DNA from 3 places in the Cryobacterium sp. TMT1-19 genome. Region 3 is predicted to be linked to each of the others. Evidence: predicted binding sites of a transcription regulator. Region 3 holds the regulator's gene; each other region holds the start of a gene.
What was found. The regulator LexA, encoded in region 3, represses DNA repair genes until DNA is damaged. The targets are predictions, from matches to a motif close to TCGAACANNTGTTCGA.
Positions count from the first base shown of each region.

Region 1: the regulator LexA is predicted to act here: its motif matches at 4,416-4,431, upstream of E3T40_RS12985 (DUF222 domain-containing protein).
Region 2: the regulator LexA is predicted to act here: its motif matches at 2,138-2,153, upstream of E3T40_RS08270 (DUF222 domain-containing protein).

Region 1 is NZ_SOHB01000049.1:84,654-91,615, forward strand. It holds gene E3T40_RS12950 (M20/M25/M40 family metallo-hydrolase) at 1-539, shown strand, start outside; gene E3T40_RS12955 (DUF1294 domain-containing protein) at 563-1,006, shown strand; gene E3T40_RS16395 (hypothetical protein) at 1,145-1,303, shown strand; gene E3T40_RS12960 (GntR family transcriptional regulator) at 1,300-1,656, shown strand; gene E3T40_RS12965 (AAA family ATPase) at 1,717-2,070, opposite strand; partial or broken gene E3T40_RS12970 (alpha/beta hydrolase) at 2,220-2,375, shown strand; gene E3T40_RS12975 (hypothetical protein) at 2,482-3,390, opposite strand; gene E3T40_RS16400 (hypothetical protein) at 3,650-3,808, shown strand; gene E3T40_RS12980 (GYD domain-containing protein) at 3,898-4,131, opposite strand; gene E3T40_RS12985 (DUF222 domain-containing protein) at 4,451-5,905, shown strand; tRNA gene E3T40_RS12990 (tRNA-Arg) at 6,911-6,962, opposite strand, start outside.
Region 2 is NZ_SOHB01000032.1:300-7,261, forward strand. It holds gene erpA (iron-sulfur cluster insertion protein ErpA) at 184-540, shown strand; gene E3T40_RS08265 (MATE family efflux transporter) at 657-1,988, opposite strand; gene E3T40_RS08270 (DUF222 domain-containing protein) at 2,246-2,992, shown strand; gene E3T40_RS08275 (M13 family metallopeptidase) at 3,105-5,069, shown strand; gene E3T40_RS08280 (serine hydrolase) at 5,145-6,047, shown strand; gene E3T40_RS08285 (YbdD/YjiX family protein) at 6,138-6,371, opposite strand; gene E3T40_RS08290 (carbon starvation CstA family protein) at 6,368-6,962, opposite strand, start outside.
Region 3 is NZ_SOHB01000041.1:31,826-38,787, reverse strand. It holds gene hflX (GTPase HflX) at 8-1,546, shown strand; gene E3T40_RS11175 (methylenetetrahydrofolate reductase) at 1,842-2,837, shown strand; gene metE (5-methyltetrahydropteroyltriglutamate--homocysteine S-methyltransferase) at 2,834-5,176, shown strand; gene lexA (transcriptional repressor LexA) at 5,410-6,114, opposite strand; gene E3T40_RS11160 (LysM peptidoglycan-binding domain-containing protein) at 6,398-6,754, shown strand; gene E3T40_RS11155 (histidinol-phosphate transaminase) at 6,804-6,962, shown strand, end outside.

The sequences.
Region 1 (6,962 bases), on a different contig from region 3:
ACCGCATCGACGGCGCCCTGAACGACCTCGGCAGCCTGGCCGGGTTCGCGCACGCATCCACCCACACCACCATCTCGCCCAACATCGTGCGGGCCGGGGTGAAGGACAACGTCATCCCCGCGCTCGCCACGATCACCCTCGATATCCGGGTGCTGCCCGACCTGTCAGCCGCCGACGTCGACGCCTACCTGCGGGAGGCGCTCGGCGACCTGGCCGACGAGGTCACGATCGAGGGCGACGAATTCGCCGCGGCCACCCGGTCCGCGGTCGACACGCCGCTGTTCCACTCGCTCGGCAAGGCCGTGCGCCGGGCCTACCCCGACGCCGACCTGCTCCCGGTGCTCAGCGTCGGCGGCTCCGATGCGCGGTTCTACCGCCGCCGCGGCGTCCCTGCCTACGGTTTCGCGCTGCTCGGCCGGCACTGGGACTACGGCACCTTCCGGCAGCTGTTCCACGGCAACGACGAGCGCATCGACATCGGCTCGATCGCGTTGACGGTCGCGGCCCTCGACACCGTCGTTCGCGACTTCCTCGACTGAGCTGCTGCCGCGAGGAGACACAGATGAGACAGACCAGGCCCAGGCGGCAGTCCCCACGCACGAGGCAGACCGACACGCGGCGACGGATGCCCGCCCGCACCGGTTCGGGAGCCGTCGCCTACCTCGCCATCGTCGCCTTCACGTCGATCTACCTCGTCGTCGACGCCTACCGACCGGTCTCGATCTGGGTGGCCGCGTTCTACCTGGCCGTCAGCCTCGCCTGCTTCGTCGCCTACGCCGTGGACAAGTCCGCAGCGGTCGCCGCGCGCTGGCGGGTGCCGGAGAACACCCTGCTGCTGCTCGGATTCGCCGGCGGCTGGCCGGGCGCGATCGTGGCGCAGCAGGTGCTGCGGCACAAAACCAAGAAGGCCGGTTTTCGGCAGGCGTTCTGGGGCACGGTGGCCCTGAATGTGCTGGCTTTCGTCGTGATCTTCTCGCCGCTGCTGCCGGACATGCTGGCCCGCTGAACCGAGCCGAGCCGGGGCGAACTCGACCGGACGGGGTGAATTCGGCGGTCAACCGTGTATCCGACGTCGGGATCCCTGTTGTGTGCTTATGATTGTATTGATAGGCTGACACAAAACGAAGAACATAACGGGGTTTCGATGCTCGGTGACGTGTGGTCCGACATGATCTTCGATTCGCTTCGCTCGGCCGCGATCCTGGATCTCGCCGCCGCCGCATCCGTTCTCACCTCGTCACGGCGGCACTTTCGGCGAACCCTCCACGCGGATGCCGGTTCGCGCCCGGTCGGCCCGCAGTGATTCTCCGCATCGACCCGCGTTCGGCGACGCCGCCGTTCGACCAGCTGCGCGTGCAGGTCATTGCGCACATCCGGAGCGGGGACATGGTCGCGGGAACACGCCTGCCCACGGTGCGCAGGCTCGCCGCTGACCTGGTGCTCGCGCCGAACACCGTGGCGCGTGCCTACAAGGAACTCGAGGCTGGGGGGTTCATCGAGACCCGCGGCAGGGCCGGTTCCTTCGTCAAGGCCGCACCGGACTCGGTCGAACAGCAGGCGCTCGGCGCGGCAAAGACCTATGTCGAACGGCTGCGGGAGCTGGGGGTCAGCCCGGCCGACACGGTGGCGTACGTCACCACGTTCCTGCAGAACTGAGGCCCGACCGATGGTGAGAGCGGGTGCCGGTCGCGGCCGGTGGCCATCGGTTGCCCCGGGTCAGAACAGGTGCCGCAGGTAGCGCTCCGGGGCCTCCAGGAAGGAGCGCCAGTCGCGCACCAGGTCAAGGTCTTCCCAGGCGCACGGGCGGTAACCCCAGGGCCCGACCTCGTAGATGGCGGCGCCCGGGAGCGACGCCAGGATCGGGGAGTGCGTCGAGAGGATGACCTGGGATCCGCCCGCGTCCAGGATGTCCTGCAGGTGGCGGATCAGGGCGAGAGAACCGGTGAAGGAGAGGGCCGACTCCGGCTCGTCGAGGATCCACAAGCCCGGGTAGCGGGACCGTGCCGCGACGAGGTGGAGGAAGGATTCGCCGTGCGAGCGCTCGTGGAACACGGGCTCGCTGACAGGCATCCGTCGTCACGTAATCGCGGAGATTTTCGGGAAACGCCGGTTCGGGGGCCAGCCTGAGCGGCGTGTCGCGAAAATCTCCGAGGTTAGTGCTGCGGGCGCACCGGATGTCCCCCGGCAGCCCATGCCTCCGCACCGCTCCTGCGAGATCGTCCGCGCTGCTCACCGAGTGGATTGCCGCCGGGTATCCGTTTGTGGCGGAGCTGGCCCGCCTGCACGACGTCGAGTACGTGGACCTGCCCACCGGGCACTGGCTCCAGTTCACCGGGCCGGCCGAGCTCGGCACCGCGATTCTGGCGGGCGTATAGCGCACCGCCTGATCGCGCGGAGCGGGCGGCCAAGACGGAAAGTCCAGCTCATCAAACCGAAGGTCCATGCATCCGAGAAATCGCGCTCCCGACCGGGCCGGTGCCGTCAGCCGCCAATCCAGGCGTCCACGCTGATGTCGAACCCGGCAGCGCTGCAGGCCGCGCTGACACGGGCCAGAGCCTGCCCCCACTCTGTCGACAGCGGATCGATTTGCTCGCTGGCCGACGACGGCAGCAGGCCCTTCAGGGCCTCCACCTGGTCCGCCACCGCGGAGCCGGGCACGGTGTCCACGCGGGCGCTCAGCCGCGCAACGAGCCGTGCGGCTCCCTCGAACTCCTGCTGGGTTGAGGGCACTGCTAGCAGCGAACCGTACGCATTGTGCATCAGCGTCACAACGTCACTCACTTGGCCGCAGGTGTCCTCCGCGTTCACGGGATCCGCAGAAGGCGATGCGGTGACGAGCGAGGCATTCGTTAGAGTGCCGACGACGAAACCGACACCCAGTGCGACAAGGATGCCGAGAACCAGGAGAGCGTTGCGGTCGCGTCCGCTGGCGGGCAGCGCAGTCTCGTCGAGTACCTCCTCGAAAAACGGTTGAAGCGAACCCTCGGACGTCCCCTCGTGCATCGTCCGGGGACCAGTCTTCCTCGGTGCCGTCGACTCACCGGGGGAGCGGGGCGGCTGGGTGTTGACCGCGAATTCGGCCGCACGGATCGCGGCGGCGATCGCGGCACGGTCGGCGGCCACCGTGGCCTGCAGCTCCCGCAGTGCGGCGGTGGCCTTCGGATCGCCGACGGAGTCGCCGTTCGCCGAGAAGACGCGCTTCTGGAGGTCGCGCAGCTGGTTTGCCGGGGACGGTGAGCCATCCGGTGCCGCCTCGGCGGGGTGAGTCGCCCACCACAGGGCGTTGAGCACGTTCTTCTCTCCCGAGTAAGCGACCCGAACCGCCGCGAGGTAGGCCGGATCGCGCTGGGCCAGCGAGTACGCGTCTTTGAAGCCGTGGTCACGCACCACTGAGAGCCCCCGATCGTCGATTCGGTCAGCATGGCACAGAGCCCGGTCGTTCCCGCACTGTTTCCCTTTCCGCTTCGCGTGCCGATTCCCTTTCCGCGTCGCGTACCGATTCCCTTTCCGCGTCGCCGCCAGTCGGCGTCGCGCCGGAGCTGCGCCGCTGCGCCGCTGCGCGCCTTGCGTGCCACGCGCGCAACGGCGCACGATGCGCGCGAGACGGTTGCCGCGGCACCGGCCCGCACGGACGCCGCAGACTGGAGTAATGGAAGAGTTCGCCCTCGACGGTGACGGCCCGGTGTGTCCGGCGTGCGGGGCCGAAATGACCCCCGACGGTGTGGACACCGCTCAGGGGCTCGAGTCCTGTCACCGATGTCCGCGCTGCAGACTGGTCGTCATCGTTCCGGGCAACTGGGCGGAGTAGGTGTCAGCCGATGGCCATCCGGCTCGGGGCGTCACCGCATCCGAGTGCCCATGGATGCTGCGCTAGAGCGGGAGAACGCCGCTGCAGACCTACTGGCCGGGAGCCCGATACGCCGGCGTTTTCTTGGCGGCGTCGGACGGCTCCGGAACCTCGATGACCCCCAGAACGTCGGTCTCCCCGAAGGCGTAGTAGAAACTCTCGACCGACCCACCCACCGATTTGAGGGCTGCGACCAGCGTCTCCCGACGGCCGGTACCGCCTTCGCGCATGAGGCCCCTGATACCTTCGCCCACGTAGTTCACTTCAAACAGATACGTGCTCATGGTCAGTCCCGTCCTGTGATGTGCAGGACGCGGACATCCGGAGCAATGCCCGAGACCTGTGTGCGGCAACCCGCCGAGGCACGGCAACGACGCTCGGTTCCCGAAGTGGGGCTGCGACACATGGTAGGCCCGGCTTTTCCCGGGGACAACGGGGCGGCCGCCCAGCCTCAGAGGGCTCCCGACCCGGTGGTAGAGCTGGGCGAGACCCGAAGCGATGCCTCCAAGATCGATGAACAGGACTTCGAATCTCAACCTCCAAAAATCCTCAACTATCTGACAAATTCTCGACTATGTGTACGCAATGAGGTATCCTCGTAACATGACCAACCTCGCGGAAGACCTCAGGCAGGCGGCCGATGCCGTGGCCCTGCTGGGCTCATCATGCGCCGATCTCGCGGCCCTTCCTGATGCCGAGGTGTTGGCCGGTCAGAAGCGAATCGCTTCGATCCGCCGTCTCGTCGATACCTATGCCGCCTGGATGGCGGCGACCATCGCCGAGCGTTCCCGACCGGAGCTCGGGCACTCGGGCCTGGCGGCGCAGCAGGGGTACCTCTCGCCGGTGGCCCTGATCCAGAACTCGACCGGCTCGTCCAAGGGCGACGCCTACAAGCTGGTCGCAGTCGGCACCATGATGGCCGATGCCGAGGCGGCCGACAGGCTCGTCGAGGCGGCGCTCTCCTCGCCCGACAGGGATGCCGCCGAGGTCGCCGAATTCGAGGCGAAGGTGCCGTGGCAGGCACCGATCGCCCGGGCCGTCACCGCCGGAACCCTTTCCGTCGACGCGGCCGAGTCGATCCGCGCGGGGCTGGGCCAGATCGACGCCTCGGTCACCGCCGAGAAGCTCGCGGTGGCGCTGGAGGCGCTCCTGGCGGAGGCGTCGTCACTGAATGCCGATCAGGTGTTCAAATGGGCGAGACGGATGCGCGACCAGCTTGACGAGGCCGGCATCGCCGCCCGGGAGAAGCAGGCCTCCGACGACCGCTACCTGCGGGTCTACCGGCTGGGCAACGGCAACGTACGACTCAGCGGGCTGTTTGCCCCCGAAGACGGCGAGTTCATGCTCTCCACGTTCGACTCGATCACGGGCCCGCGCCGCGGCGGGGTGCGATTCGTGGATGCAGAGCGGGCGGCCTGGGCAAAGAAGATGCAAGACGACCCCCGCACGACCGAACAGATCGCCGCTGACTCCCTCGTGCAGCTGCTCAAAATCGCCGGCGAGGCCGACCCGGGCCGGGTCTTCGGCGGGCGCCGACCCTCGGTGCGCGTGATCGTGACCGAGAAGGCGCTCAAGCCGGAAGCAGACGCGCAGGAAGCAGAGGCGCGGCAGCCGGCCGCACCGGCCGGCCACGGGCAGATCGAGGGCAACCCGGTCCCGATCTCGCAGGAGACCATCGACCGGCTGCTCTGCGACACCGGGACCCGCGGCATCAAATTCGACGACAACGGCCAGATCATCAACGTCGGCCGCGAAGAACGACTCTTCACCGAGAAACAGCGCGCCGCAATGGCAGTCCGTGACGGCGGATGTCTCTGGGTCGACTGTGAGAAACCGCCAGCGTGGGCAGAAGCGCACCACATCAACGAATGGCTCAAAAACAACGGGTATACGGACCTCGCCGACGGGGTACTCCTCTGTCATCCCCACCATCTGCTGCTGCACAACCAGCACTGGACGATCAGCCGCACCGGAACGCAGTACTGGCTTGGGCCACCGGTCGAGGTAGATCCGGAGCAGACGCTGGTGGCACTGCCGAGCAAGCGGGCAGCGCTGTAGCTCTTGGTCTCGACGGGCTCGACCCGCGTCGCGGGAATCTCCGGACGGGCCGTCACCGGGTTTCGAGGGAGGGGCGGGGCAGTTGCTTCCAAACCGGCACAGGCGATCGACCGCGACGCGGGATGAGCGTGGGTTCCGCGACTTCTGAGGGAGCGGTCCGTGGTTCCCGAGCGAGCGTTCCGGGACTCCCGTGTCTTCTCGTCACAGGCTGAGCAGCAACTCTCTCCCGAACGAATTCGACGGAGATTCTGCCCGAAACTGCCCCAGGAAACCCAAAAATGTGGTTTCAGACCAGAATCTCCGTCGAACCGGTCCACCACCGGGCCCGGAGCTTCAGAGGCGGTAGCGGTATTCTCCGCGTTGCACGCGATTCCGGAGGGGCCGGGGCACAGCAACCTCGCTGCCTCCGGATTCGAACGGGGGGAAGGTCTTGGTGGCAGCCCTTCCCCGGCCATCGTCTGTAAGTACCGCGGTCTCGAGTCGTTGCGGTGGGGCTCCGACGACGTGCTCCCAGACCCGACCGCCGCGGGCGCCGACGTCCACGTGATCCCGTCGCGCTCCTCAGCTGATCTGCGTACCCATCGGATGGCGGCGGTCCCGCCCCGGTGTGGCTCAATGGTCATCGCTGACCTGTCGGTAGCGCGGGTGACCGGTGCGACCACGGCATAGCGACGCCGAGCCTCGTCGGCGAGGGCTTCATGCCGCACACCTACCGGGTCACGCATCCGCGCCCTGTTGAGTTCCCCGGTCCGCGCATCGAGTTCGCCTTGCGCGATGGTTTCCGCACTGAGCCGGTAGGCACTGAGCCGGTAGGCACTGAGCCGGTAGGCACTGAGCCGGTAGGCCGGCAGCGGGGTGCCGGGATCCGGGCGTAGCCGAGCGGCAGGGCATCAGAGTCGGCGGCGAGGAACTGTGGGCCAGTGTGGGCAAACGGCGTAACAAAGCCTTCAGATCTTGTCACCGATTAGCCCGCGACCCGAGTGTTCGCACGAACTCTGACTGTTGTGCCCCCAGGCAGATTCGAACTGCCGCCCCTGCCTCCGGAGGGCAGTGCTCT
Region 2 (6,962 bases), on a different contig from region 3:
GGGTCACCGGCAGGTCGTCGAGGGGTCGTCGGGGAGGCGCGGGCACGCAGCGGATGCCGGCGGCAGCCTCCGAGGTTCGCAGAACGGCCGCGGGAGCTTAGAGTGTCTGGATACTCGCGCAGGCGAAACGCTCAAGCGGAGCGGTCCCGACGCGTCCATGCAGCGTGAAGTCCGAGGAGTCTCATGACCGACACCATTGCCCCCATCGCACCGGCCCACGGCGTCGGCCTGACCGACGCCGCCGCGCTGAAGGTGCGCAGCCTGCTCAGCCAAGAGGGTCGCGAAGACCTGAACCTGCGCGTAGCCGTGCAGCCCGGAGGCTGCTCCGGCCTGATCTACCAGCTCTACTTCGACGAGCGCATTCTCGAGGGCGACGTCATCGTGGACTTCGACGGCGTCGGGGTCGTGCTCGACAAGATGAGTGTGCCGTACCTCGAGGGTGCCTCGATCGACTTCGAGGACACCATCGCGAAGCAGGGCTTCACGATCGACAACCCGAACGCCGGCAGCAGCTGCGCCTGCGGCGACTCCTTCAGCTAGAGTCGCCGCCGCCGTGCCTAGCCTTCCGGCGCCGGCCGCGGAGGCTGGCGCACGGGAGAACCTGCGCCCGCTTTCCGAGCTGCGCCGCGGCCGTCAGCGCTGGGGCTGCCCCGGTGTCAGCGGGCGCCGACGACCATCCACTTCGCCGCCCGGGCGCGCAGCCCGAGCGTCACCCCGCGTGCGCCGAGGTAGCCGAACGCGAACGCCGCCATCAGCCAGGCCAGTCCCGCTGGTCCCGACGGCGCCAGCAGCAGCACCGCGACTGCCAGCGGCACGAACGCGGCCAGGTTCACCAATCCGGTCAGGGCCAGGTAGCGCGCGTCGCCGGCACCGATCAGCACTCCGTCGAGCACAAAGACCACCCCGCCGAGCGGAACGGATAGCCCGAGCACGATCAGGGCCGCCGGCAGCAGGTCGCTGACCTCGGTCGCGTTCGTGAACAGTCGGCCGAGCACGCCGCTCGCGGCGATCACCAGCAGCCCGAGCGCGGACCCGCTGAGCACGCCCCATTCGAGGCAGCGCCTGAGCACCGCGCGCACCTCGGCCAAGTTTCCGGCGCCGAGGCCCCGGCCCACCAGCGCCTGTGCCGCAATCGCCAGGGCGTCAAGGGCGAACGCGAGCGTGGCGAACAGGGTCATCGCGATCTGGAAGGCGGCGAGCTCGGGAGAACCAAGGCTCGTGGCCACGAAAACCGCGAGCAACATGGCCGCACGCAGGCTCACCGTGCGCAGGAACAGCCAGCCGCCGGATGCCGCGCCCCGCAACATCCCGACCCGATGCGGGCGCAGCGGCGCACTCTCGCGGCGGGCGTGGCGGCCGACGACGGCAAGGTAGACCGCGACCATCGCCCACTGTGCCACGACCGTGCCGAGGGCGGATCCGACGATGCCGAGTCCCAGGCCGTAGATGAACACCGCATTCAGCAGAATGTTGACCGAGAACCCGATCCCGGCCACCCACAGCGGGGTGCGGGTGTCCTGCAGCCCGCGGAGCAGCCCGGTCGCCGCGAAGACGAGCAGCATGGCAGGCAGTCCGAACATCGATGGGCCCAAGTAGCTGACGGCCGCGGCGGTGACGGCGGGCTCGGCGCCGAACGCGCCGACGAGCAGGGGGGTGGCGAACCAGCCCGCAATCGCGAGCAGCACACCGAGGCCGAGGGCCAGCCAGAGTCCGTCGATGCCGACGGCGACCGCACGGCGGCGGTCGCCGGCCCCCAGCCAGCGGGCCACCGCGGGCGTGGTGCTGTAGGCCAGGAAGACCATCAGGCCGATGATCGTTTGCAGCACGGCGCCGGCCAGGCCGAGTCCGGCCAGCGGAACGGCGCCGAGGTGCCCGACCATGGCGGAGTCGGCGAGCAGGAAGAGCGGTTCGGCGATGAGCGCGCCGACGGCGGGGATGGCGAGGCGCAGGATCTCGCGGTCGATGGGCTGCGGGCGGAGCACGGTGATGGTGATCCCAAAACTCTAGTTCAGCCCCTCCGCACCCGGTGTCCGCTTCCGGTGGTCGAGCCTGTCGAGACCCGGCGAGCCAATCTCCGCGCTGCCAGACAAGACTTCGAAACTAGTGCTATACAGTGTCCATAATAAGTGACAGACTCTCAACTACCTGTACTACATCAGGTATCCTCGTAGTTTGACGAACCTCGCGGATGACCTCAGGTAGGCGGCCGATGCCGTCGCCCTGCCGGGCTCCTCGAGCGCCGACTATGAGGCTCTGCCGACGGGCTCTTCGCCCCCGAAGACGGCGAGTTCGTGCTCTCCACCTTCGACTCCATCACCGGACCCCGCCGCGGCGGAGTGCGCTTCGTCGACCCGGAACGCGCCGCCTGGGCCCAGAAAATGCAGACGACCCGCGCAGCACCGAGCAGATCAACGCGGACTCCCTCGTGCAGCTGCTGAAGATCGCCGGCGAAGCCGACCCCGGCCGGGTCTTCGGCGGACGCCGCCCGGCGGTGCGCGTGATCGTGACCGAGAAAGCTCTCACAGCCGAACCCGGCGAGCCGGGTGCCGCCGAACCCGCCGCTCACGGGCAGATCGAGGGCAACCCGGTCCCGATCTCGCAGGAAACCATCGACCGGTTGCTCTGCGACACCGGCACCCGCGGCATCAAATTCGACGACATCGGCCAAATCATCGACGTCGGCCGTGACGAACGACTCTTCACCGAGGCACAGCGCGCCGCGATGGGAGTGCGCGACGGTGGATGCCGGTGGGTCGACTGCGACCGATCACCGGCCTGGAGCGAAGCCCACCACATCAACGAATGGCTCACAGACAGCGGAGACACCAACCTCGCCGACGGAGTACTGCTCTGCCACCCGCACCATCTACTGCTGCACAACCAGCACTGGAAGATCACCCGCACGAGAACGCAATACTGGCTCAGGCCACCGGTGGAGAACGATCCGGAGCAGACACTGATCGCACTGCCGAGCAAGGCGGTGGGGCTGTAGCTCCGGGTCTCGGCGGGCTCGACCAGCGGGCCGGGAGGTCCACCGCCATCCGTGTGCACACCCGACGGGTCTCTACCAGCTCGGCCACTGTCACAGCGAATAGGGTGGAGGTATGACTGACCAGGGGACCGCATCCGGAATCGACCGCGACGAACTTGACCTCGAGGTGCGTCCGCAGGACGACCTCTTCCGCCATGTGAACGGCAAGTGGATCGCCCGCAGTGAGATCCCGGCCGACAAGGCCCGCTGGGGCTCGTTCTACCTGCTCGCCGAGGAATCGGAGAAGGCCGTCCGGGAAATCATCCTCGAAGCCCAGACCGCCGCCCCCGGCACCGAGGAGCGCAAATTCGGTGACCTCTATGCCAGCTTCCTGGACGAGGACCGCGTCGAAGAGCTCGGAGCGACCCCGCTCGCGGCCGATCTCGCCATCGTCGACGCCGTCACCTCCGTCCCCGAGCTGCTCGGCACCCTCGGCCGCCTCGAGCGCGCGGGTGTGTCCGGCGCCTTCGGTCTCTTCGTCGACAACGATCCGGGGGACCCCGAGCGCTACCTCGTCTTCGTCGAGCAGGGCGGGCTCGGCCTCCCCGACGAGTCCTACTACCGCGACGAGAAGTTCGCCGCGATCCGGGAGGCCTACCAGGCGTTCCTGACCCGGATGTTCGGCCTCGTCGGCACCCCGGATGCCGCCGGTCGCGCCGAGCGCGTGTTCCTTCTCGAAACCGAGCTCGCCACCCACCACTGGGACAAGGTGCGCTCGCGCGACAGCGAGAAGACCTACAACCTCAAGACCTGGGGTCAGGTCACCGCGCTGGCCGCCGGCGCCGACCTGCACCTTTGGCTTGACGGGCTCGACGGCCCGGCCGGTGCTCTCGACGAGGTTGTCGTGCGCCAGCCCAGCTTCGTGACCGGTCTGGCGGAGATGCTCACCGAGGACCAGCTCGAGGGTTGGAAGGACTGGCTACGGTGGCAGATCATCCGTTCCAGCGCCGCGTTCCTGTCGAGCGATTTCGTCGAGTCCAGCTTTGACTTCTACGGTCGCACCCTGACCGGCACTCCCCAGTTGCGCGAGCGCTGGAAGCGTGGCGTCTCGCTCGTCGAGGGGGCGCTCGGCGAGGCCGTCGGGCGCATCTACGTCGAGCGGCACTTCAAGCCCAGCGCGAAGGCGAGCATGGACATACTCGTGGCCAACCTGGTCGAGGCCTACCGCCGGAGCATCACCGAACTCGACTGGATGACCGCGGAGACGCGCGCCCGTGCGCTCGACAAGCTCGAGAAGTTCACCCCCAAGATCGGCTACCCGGTCAAGTGGCGGGACTACTCGACCCTTTCGGTCGACCCGGCCGACCTGATCAAGAACGTGCGCGCCACGAGCGAGTTCGAGTTTCAGCGGGAATTGGGCAAGATCGGCAACCCGCTCGACCGCGACGAGTGGTTCATGACCCCGCAGACGATCAACGCGTACTACAACCCGGGCTTCAACGAGATCGTCTTCCCGGCCGCCATCCTGCAGCCGCCGTTCTTCGACGATGCCCGCGATTCCGCCGCCAACTACGGCGCGATCGGCGCCGTCATCGGGCACGAGATCGGCCACGGCTTCGACGACCAGGGCTCGAAATACGACGGCACCGGGCTACTCACCGATTGGTGGACCGAAGATGACCGCACGGCCTTCGAAGAGCGCACCGGCTCCCTGATCGAGCAGTTCAACGCGCTCGCCCCGCATCAGGTTCCCGACCACCACGTGAACGGCGCACTCACCATCGGCGAGAATATCGGCGACCTCGGCGGGCTCTCCATCGCTTGGAAGGCCTACCTGATCTCGCTGGACGGCCAGGCGCCGCCCGTGATCGACGGACTCACCGGCACCCAGCGCTTCTTCCTCTCCTGGGCACAGGCCTGGCAGCTCAAGATGCGTGACGAGGAGGCCGTCCGCCTGCTCTCGATCGACCCGCACTCGCCCAACGAATTCCGCTGCAACCAGATCGTGCGCAACATCGACGAGTTCTATACGGCGTTCGGCGTCACCCCGGACGACGCTCTCTGGCTGGACCCGGAAAAGCGCGTTACGATCTGGTGACCTCAGCGCGACCGTAAGCCCGTGTCACCGGGGTCGAGCAGCCCGAATCTACGTAAGGACCTGCCCACTGTGGCCATGCCATCCCAGGACTCAGAGCGCCGGTCTCGCCACTCCTCGGCGCGCCGCGGCAGGCACGGCGGCGTGGACGCCACGGCGAACTTCGGCCGCGGGTTCCAGGCGCTCGGTGACCTCGCGGTCGACGGGGTGCAGGTGTCGGCCCGCGCCACCGATTTGGTCACCGGCCGGGTGCTGTTCTCCGTGGACGACCACGTGGTCATGCCCACCGCCGGCATCGGCACGGTGCTTCTGCTGATCGAGGTCGCCGCCCGGCTCCGCGACGCCGACTTCGGCGCGTACACGATCCTCGATCGCACCGTGTCCGATTCGGTCGCCGGATCCGGCCTCTGGCAGCACCTGCAGGCTCCCTCGCTGCCTATCGCCGACCTCGCTGCGCTGATCGGTGCCATCAACGACAACCTGGCCACCAATGTGCTGCTCCGCGCAGTCGGCCTGGACGCGGTGCGGTCCCGCGCCGAGCAGCTCGGACTCAGCCGCACCGCCCTGCTCGACCTTGTGCGCGACCGGCGCGGTCCCGATGACGCGCCTCAGCTCTCGGTCGGCAGCGCCAAGGAGCTCACCTGGCTGTTCACGGCGCTGGCCCGGGGGGAGGTCGTCGATGCGGAGGCGAGTGAGCGCGTGCTCGGCTGGCTGTCGCTCGGCGCCGACCTGTCCATGGTCGCCAGCGCGTTCGGGCTCGACCCGCTCGCGCATCGGTCCGGAGATCACGGCCTCCTGCTGGTCAACAAGATCGGAACGGATGCCGGCGTGCGCAGTGAGATCGGCATTCTGCGCGGCCCGCGCGCCGGGGTGACCTACATGGTCTCGATGTCCTTCGCGGACACCCGCCTCTCGTCCCGGCTCGCGGTGCTCGACGGGATGCGCGCGGTCGGCCTCGACCTGCTGGAATACGTGCACTGACCGGCGTCGCCGGTGAAAACAGGAAAACAGGGCTGCCCCCGCGAAGGAATCCTTCGCGGGGGCAGCCCTGGGTGGTGGTGGCGCACCCGCTCAGCAGCACCGACCCTGGGGGTTGATGTCCTGGCGGTCAGTCTGGTCGCGCCAGAATTCGCGTTCCGTCATCATCACTGGTCCGGAGCAGGCGGCGGCATCCGGGTCATGAATCGATTCGTCATGGGCCTCATGGTGGGCCTTGTACTTGTCGTAGGCGTCTTCACCCATGACCCCCCTCATGAACCAGGCGAAGCTCTTCGCGCCGTGGCGAACACTAGCGAGCAGATTCATCGGCGGGTCGTCCTCCCTGCCTTGTCCAGCTTGGCCTGGGCGATCTGGGTGTCCCAGCGTGCGGCCAGCTTCTTCTCTTCCGGAGTGGCCACGAAGCCGGACGGGGCGAACATCTGCGACGCCACCGCGTCATCCTCGTTGGTGCCGAAGCTGCGGGTCTTGTAGGACTTCCAGGTGGCTTGCACGGCGGTGACCATCACGATGATGGCCAGCACGACGAACAGGATCGAAAGGACGCCCTGCACCATCGTGTTGCGCACGACCGCCTCCATCGCCTCGACGGTCTTCGCCGTGCCGAAGCTGGTGAGTCCCTCATCCAGAGCGTTGGAGAACGCTCGATTCTGGGCGAAGTAGCCCACGGCGGGAACGGTCGAGAAGATCTTCAGGAACGACGCGTAGATGGTCACGACGGCGGCGAAGGTCAGCGGCAGCGCCACAACCCAGAGGTACGTGAACAGCCCTCGCTTGGCCACGATCGCCAGGCAGACGGCCAGGGCGATGGCCGCCAGCAACTGGTTCGCGATTCCGAACAGCGGGAACAGGGTGTTGATGCCACCGAGCGGGTCGGTGACGCCCATCACGAGCACGGCA
Region 3 (6,962 bases):
TAAAGGAATGACTGAGTCACATCTGCCCGACGACACCGACGACGTGGTCGCCCGCGTTCTTGCCAGCGCTGATAGCAAGGCTGCCGGCTATTCGCTGTTCCGCAGCGGCTCCGCGCAGGCTCTGCAGGCCGAATCCGGCCCGTCGCACGACGACGAGGGCCACGACGGCGTGCAGCAGGACCGCGAGGACCGCAACGCGCTGCGCCGCGTGCCCAGCCTCTCCACCGAACTCGAGGACGTCACCGAGGTCGAGTACCGCCAGCTCCGGCTGGAGAACGTCGTTCTGATCGGCCTGTACACGCACGGGACCGTCGCGGACGCCGAGAACTCCATGCGCGAACTCGCCGCGCTGGCCGAGACCGCCGGCGCCACCGTTCTCGACGGCCTCATGCAGCGCCGGGCGAAGCCCGACGCCAGCACCTACCTCGGCAAGGGCAAGGCCGAAGAGGTGGCCGGCATCGTCAAGGCGATGGGCGCCGACACCGTCATCGCCGACACCGAGCTGGCGCCCAGCCAGCGGCGCGCCCTCGAGGACGTCGTCAAGGTGAAGGTCATCGACCGCACCGCCGTGATCCTCGACATCTTCAGTCAGCACGCCAAGAGCCGCGAGGGGAAGGCCCAGGTCGAACTCGCCCAGCTCGAATACCTGCTTCCCCGCCTGCGCGGCTGGGGCGACTCGATGTCCCGCCAGGCCGGAGGCCAGGTGGGCGGCGCCGGTGCAGGCATGGGTTCGCGCGGCCCCGGCGAGACCAAGATCGAGCTGGACCGCCGGCGCATCCACACCCGGATGTCCCGCCTCCGCAAGCAGATCCTCGAGATGAAACCTGCTCGCGAGGCCAAGCGGGCCAACCGCAAGCGCAACGCCGTGCCATCCGTCGCCATCGTCGGTTACACCAACGCCGGCAAGTCGAGCCTGCTCAACCGCATCACCCGGGCCGGCGTACTCGTCGAGAACTCCCTGTTCGCCACCCTGGACGCCACGGTGCGCAAGTCGACGACGGCCGACGGGCTGCTCTACACGCTGACGGACACCGTCGGGTTCGTGCGGAACCTGCCCCACCAGCTGGTGGAGGCGTTCCGGTCCACCCTCGAGGAGGTCGCCGACGCCAACGTCATCGTGCACGTCGTCGACGGCTCGCACCCTGACCCGGCGAGCCAGCTTGCCACAGTGCGCGAGGTCATCGCCGAGGTCGGCGCCCGGGAGATCCCGGAGGTCGTCGTCTTCAACAAGAGCGACCTGATCAGCGATGATGACGGGCTCGTGCTGCGCGGACTCTGGCCGAAGGGCATTTTCGTCTCGGCCCGCACCGGCGAGGGCATCCAGGAACTGCTCGCGACCATCTCGGACCTGCTGCCGCGGCCGTCGATCAGGCTCGAGTTGCTCATCCCCTACGAGCGGGGAGACCTGATCGCGGTGCTGCACGATCAGGGCACGGTGCTGTCCACCGAGTACGCCGAGACCGGCACCCGGGTTACGGCTCTGGTGACTGATGAGATCCGGGCGCTGTTCGAGCCGTTCGCCGTGCGTCCGGCCGTCACCGGCTGACCGCCGCCGGCTTCGCTCCGCGTACCTTGGCAGGCCTTCGCCTGCCGATGTCCGCACTCCTCCGGCCTGCCTGAGCCGCTCCGGCGCCAGCTGATGACATATTCGGTCACAGACCTGCCGGGCACCGGGCGTGCTTGTTAGAGTCTTCTCAATCGTTGCCGCCGGTCTCCTGACCGGCGGCATGGAGCGACAGCCGAGCCCGGCACCCGCCCGCGAACGTCCGCCTGGCTTGCCGGGCGGTCCGCGGCCGCCCGGCCCCCGGTGACTGACACTGGCAACTGTCGAATGAGGAGCAATGCCCCACACCTCGGATCCTGCGTGCCGGAAAATCCCGTTCTCATTCGAGTTGTATCCGCCCACCTCGGATGCCGCCACCTCCGTGCTGCACGCCACTATCGAGCGGCTGGCCGCGGCCGGCCCGGAATTCATCTCGGTCACCTACGGTGCGAACGGCTCCTCCCGGCGCTCCTCCCTGGACGTGCTCACCCACATCCTGCGCACCACCACCGTGGACCCGCTGGCCCACCTCACCTGCGTGGGCTCGTCCAACGCGGAAGCGAGCCAGCTGATCCGGGAGTTTCTGGACGCCGGGGTGCGGAGCTTCCTGGCCCTGCGTGGCGACCCGCCGGAAGGCATTCGGGAGGGTGAGGCCTTCCTCGGCGACCTGGGCAGCGCCGCGGAACTGGTGCAGCTGATCCATCGGGTGCAGGCCGAGCGGGTGCCGTACCGCGAGGCCGTGATCCCTGGACTCCCTGCCGCCCGCACGATCAAGCGGGAACGGGAGAAGGTACGCATCGCCGTGGCCGCCTTCCCGAACGGCCACCCGCGCTCCCGGTCGGCCACCCAGGACATCGACGCGCTCCTGGCCAAGCAGGCCGCCGGCGCCAACCTGGCGATCACGCAACTCTTCTTTCACGCCGACCACTACCTCAGCTTCATCCTGCGAGCCCGTGCCGCCGGGGTCGAATTCCCGATCCTGCCCGGGATCATGCCGGTCACGAGCCCGGCCCGCCTGCGCCGCATCCTCGAGTTGTCCGGTGAGGAACTGCCGTCCGAGCTGGCGATCGCGCTCGAGGTGGAGCCGACGAAGGAAGGCCAGCGTGAGATCGGCATCCGTCAGGCCACCGAACTGGCCCGGGAACTCATCGCCGGCGGTGCCCCCGGGCTGCACCTCTACGCCTTCAACCAGCACGAGACCGTGCTCGCCGTGCTCGACGGCTGCGGTCTGCTCACCCCCACCCTGCCTGCTTCCGCACAGCCTGCCCCTCACCCCGTCAAGGAGAACCGATGACCCACTCTTCCGCCTTTTCCGCCTTTCCCGCCGGCACCATCCTGGGCTACCCGCGCATCGGGCCGCGCCGCCAACTGAAGAAGGCCGTCGAAGCGTTCTGGACCGGATCGGTCAGCGCCGACGAGCTCGAGGCGACCGCGGCCGCCCTGCGTCAGAGCACCAGGGAGCGCCTCGTGCTGCTGGGACTCGGCCGGGACGACTCGTCCATCCCGGAATCGTTCTCCTACTACGACCAGATGTTGGATGCCCTGTGCACGGTGGGCGCCGTCCCCGCCCGGTTCGCGCATCTGCGGGGCGCGGACGGCCACCTCGACCTGGCCGGCTACTTCACCCTCGCCCGCGGCGAAGGGGAGAATCCGCCGCTGGAGATGACCAAATGGTTCGACACCAACTACCACTACCTGGTGCCGGAGATCGGCCCCGAGACCGAGTTCACCCTCGCCGGCACCCGCCTGGTGCGCGAGTTCGAGGAGGCGAAGGCGGCCGGATTCCTGACCCGGCCCGTCATCGTCGGCCCGGTCACCTTCCTGCTGCTGAGCAAGCCCAGCGACGAGGCCCCGGCCGGATTCAGTCCGCTTGACCGCCTCGACGACCTTGTGCCGGTCTACGCCGCCCTCCTGCAGCGGCTGCGCGCCGCCGGAGCCGAATGGGTGCAGCTCGACGAGCCTGCCCTGGTCAGCGAGAGCATCGACACCCCGAGAACGGATGCCCTCGCCGGCCTCCGCTTCGCCTACAACACCCTCGGCGCCCTCGCCGAGCGTCCCGCCCTGTTCGTCGCCGCGCCGTACGGCAGCCTCGACGACGCCCTACCCGTTCTTGCCATCACCCCGGTGGAAGCCATTGGGCTTGACCTCGTGCGGGGAAGCGTGCCGGCGGAGACCCCCGGACTGGACACGACCACTCTCGTGGCCGGCATCATTGACGGCCACAATATCTGGCGCGGCGACCTGGCCGCCGCCTTCGACACGGCGGCCGGCCTGGTCCGCCTCTCGCCGCGGATCTCGGTTTCCACCTCAACCTCGCTGCTGCACGTTCCCCACGACGTCGACGATGAATCGGCGCTGGACGACGACCTGAAAAGCTGGCTGGCCTTTGCGGATCAGAAGGTCGCGCAGGTTGCCACACTCGCCCGCGGCCTCAGTCTGGGTCGCCGTGCCATCGAGACCGACCTCTCTGCGGCCTCCGCGGCCCTCGACGCGCGGGGGGTGGCTCCCGGAGTCCACGATGGCGCCGTTCGGGTGCGCGCCGACGCGCTCGCTCCGGGCGACTTCACCCGGGGCGCCTACGCAGACCGAGTGGCAGCCCAGGAGATGGCCCTCGGGCTGCCGTTCCTGCCGACGACCACGATCGGATCCTTCCCGCAGACCGGGGACATCCGTCGGGCCAGGGCGCAGCTGGTACGGGGGGTGCTGAGCACCGCGGAATACCGGGACCTGATGCGCGCCGAAATCCGTCGGGTCGTCGCGTTGCAGGAAGACATCGGCCTCGACGTGATCGTGCACGGGGAGCCGGAACGCAACGACATGGTGCAGTACTTCGCCGAGAACCTGGACGGCTTCGCGGTCACCGAGAACGGCTGGGTGCAGTCCTACGGCAGCCGGTGCGTGCGCCCGTCGATCCTCTGGGGTGACGTGTCCCGACCGCGGCCCATCACGGTCGAGTGGTCGGCGTTCACGCAGGGGCTGACGCCCAAGCCCGTCAAGGGGATGCTCACCGGTCCGGTCACGATCCTCGCGTGGTCGTTCGTGCGCGACGACCAGCCGCTGGGCGAGACGGCCAGGCAGGTGGCCCTGGCCCTCCGGGACGAGATCGCCGACCTGGAGACGGCCGGCATTCAGATCGTCCAGGTCGACGAGCCCGCGCTGCGGGAGCTGCTGCCGTTGAAGCAGAAGGACCAGGCGGAATACCTCGACTGGTCGGTGGGGTCCTTCCGCCTGGCGACGGCCGGTGCGGCCGTGGCCACCCAGATCCACACCCACCTCTGCTACTCGGAGTTCGGGGTGGTCATCGACGCGATCCGCAACCTGGACGCCGATGTGACCAGCATCGAGGCGGCACGCTCTCGCATGGAGGTGGTGGGCGATATCCGGTCCCAGGGCTTCGACCACGGTATCGGCCCGGGAGTGTGGGACATCCACTCGCCGCGTGTGCCGAGCGTATCCGAACTCACCGACCTGCTCGAGCGCGCCGCGGCAGCCATCCCGGCCACCCGGCTCTGGGTGAACCCCGACTGCGGCCTCAAAACCCGCGGCTACGCCGAAACCGTCCAGTCCCTGCACAACATGCTCGCCGCCACCCGCATCCTCCGCGCCCGCCTGACCTCCTCCGTCTCCGCCTGACCCCGCCTCCACCCACACAAAAGCCGGGCACGACACCAAAAACAGTGTTCGTGCCCGGCCCACAAGACCCGGATCACAAGACCCGACCGAAATAACCATGGTGACTCAACGCACGCGCGTCTCCACGACGCTGGTCGAAACCGTCGAGACCAAGAGTCGGACTGAAGTGCTGAAGTGCTGAAGTGCTGAAGTGCTGAAGCGCTGAAGTGCTGATGTGCTGTAGTGCTGATGCCCTAAACCGACCGCAGCACTGCCACAACCTTCCCCAGAATCTCGGCGTGATCGCCGACGATGGGTTCGAAGTTGGTGTTGCGGGGCAGTAGCCAGGTGTGCCCGTCGCGCTGGCGGAAGACCTTGACGGTTGCCTCGTTGTCGAGCATGGCTGCAACGATTTCACCGTTTTCGGCGGTCTTCTGCTGCCGCACGACGACCCAGTCGCCGTCCATTATGGCGGCGTCGATCATCGATTCGCCCGACACCTTGAGCATGAACAGGTCGCCCTTGCCCACCAGCTGGCGGGGTAGCGGGAAGATCTCGTCGATCTGCTGTTCGGCGGTGATCGGGATGCCGGCGGCGATTCGACCGACGAGCGGAACCATGGCGGCGTCGCCGACCTGCACTCCGGTGTGGAAACTCTCCGAGGATCCGGCCGTCGTGTCTTCGGGCGACTGCGGAATCTCGATGAGCACCTCCAGTGCTCGGGGACGGTTCGGGTCTCGGCGGAGGTAACCGCTCAGTTCCAGCTGGTTGAGCTGGTGGGTGACGCTCGACAGTGACGACAGGCCGACGGCGTCGCCGATCTCGCGCATGCTCGGCGGATAGCCGCGTTGGCTGACCGAGCGCTGGATGACGTCGAGGATGGCGAGCTGCTTCTCGCTGAGGCTCTTGCGCCGTCTGGTGCCGCCCTTGTCGCGGGGACCGCTGGTGTTCTGTGCCACGTTCGTCGCTCCTCGTTTTGATTGATGCGCTGGCGGCAAACAGCGAATGCCGCCGATTCACGCGAATGTCGGGGGTGCCTGATTGAGTGTCAATCAACAATCGAAACTGTATCCGCGTTGAGCCCATTAAACAAACATGTATTCGAGTGGGTCGGAGTAAATATTTCAGAAACTACCGAATAAAGCTTGATTGTTCGAATAATCGAATATACATTCGGAACATAAGTTCGCATCCGGCTCTCCCGGCCGAGAGTCGGATGCGTCTTCTCACAGGAGGTATGACATGAGCACTGCACTTGAACGAGGCGCCCCCATCGCGACCGGACGCACCCGGCTCCGACTCACCCGGCGCGGTCGCGTCGTTTTCACGTCCCTGGCTGCCTTTCCGCTCGTAGCCGTGGCCCTGGTCGTCACCCTCAACGGAGGCATCGCCGCCGCCGAGAACTCGACCGTCGCTCGCGTGGCCACGGCCTTCGACTACGTCACTATCAAGTCGGGGCAGTCGCTCTGGCAACTTGCCGAGACAATCGCGCCCACGTCCGATCCGCGCGAGGTGATCGCCGAGATTGTGAGCCTCAACCAGCTGCCGTCCGACAGCGTGCAGCCCGGTCAGCGGCTGGCGCTTCCGAACGACCTGTGAACTACCCGCGGCGAGCCCCCGCCGGTCTCACCCCGGTAACATGGGGGGAGTGACCAGTCTCAACGATCTTCCCCTTCGCGATAATCTGCGCGGACTCACTCCCTATGGGGCGCCGCAGTTGCACGTGCCGGTGGCTCTCAACGTGAACGAGAACACCCACGGCATCCCGGCTGAGGTGGCGCAGGACATCGTGGCGGCGTTGGCTCTG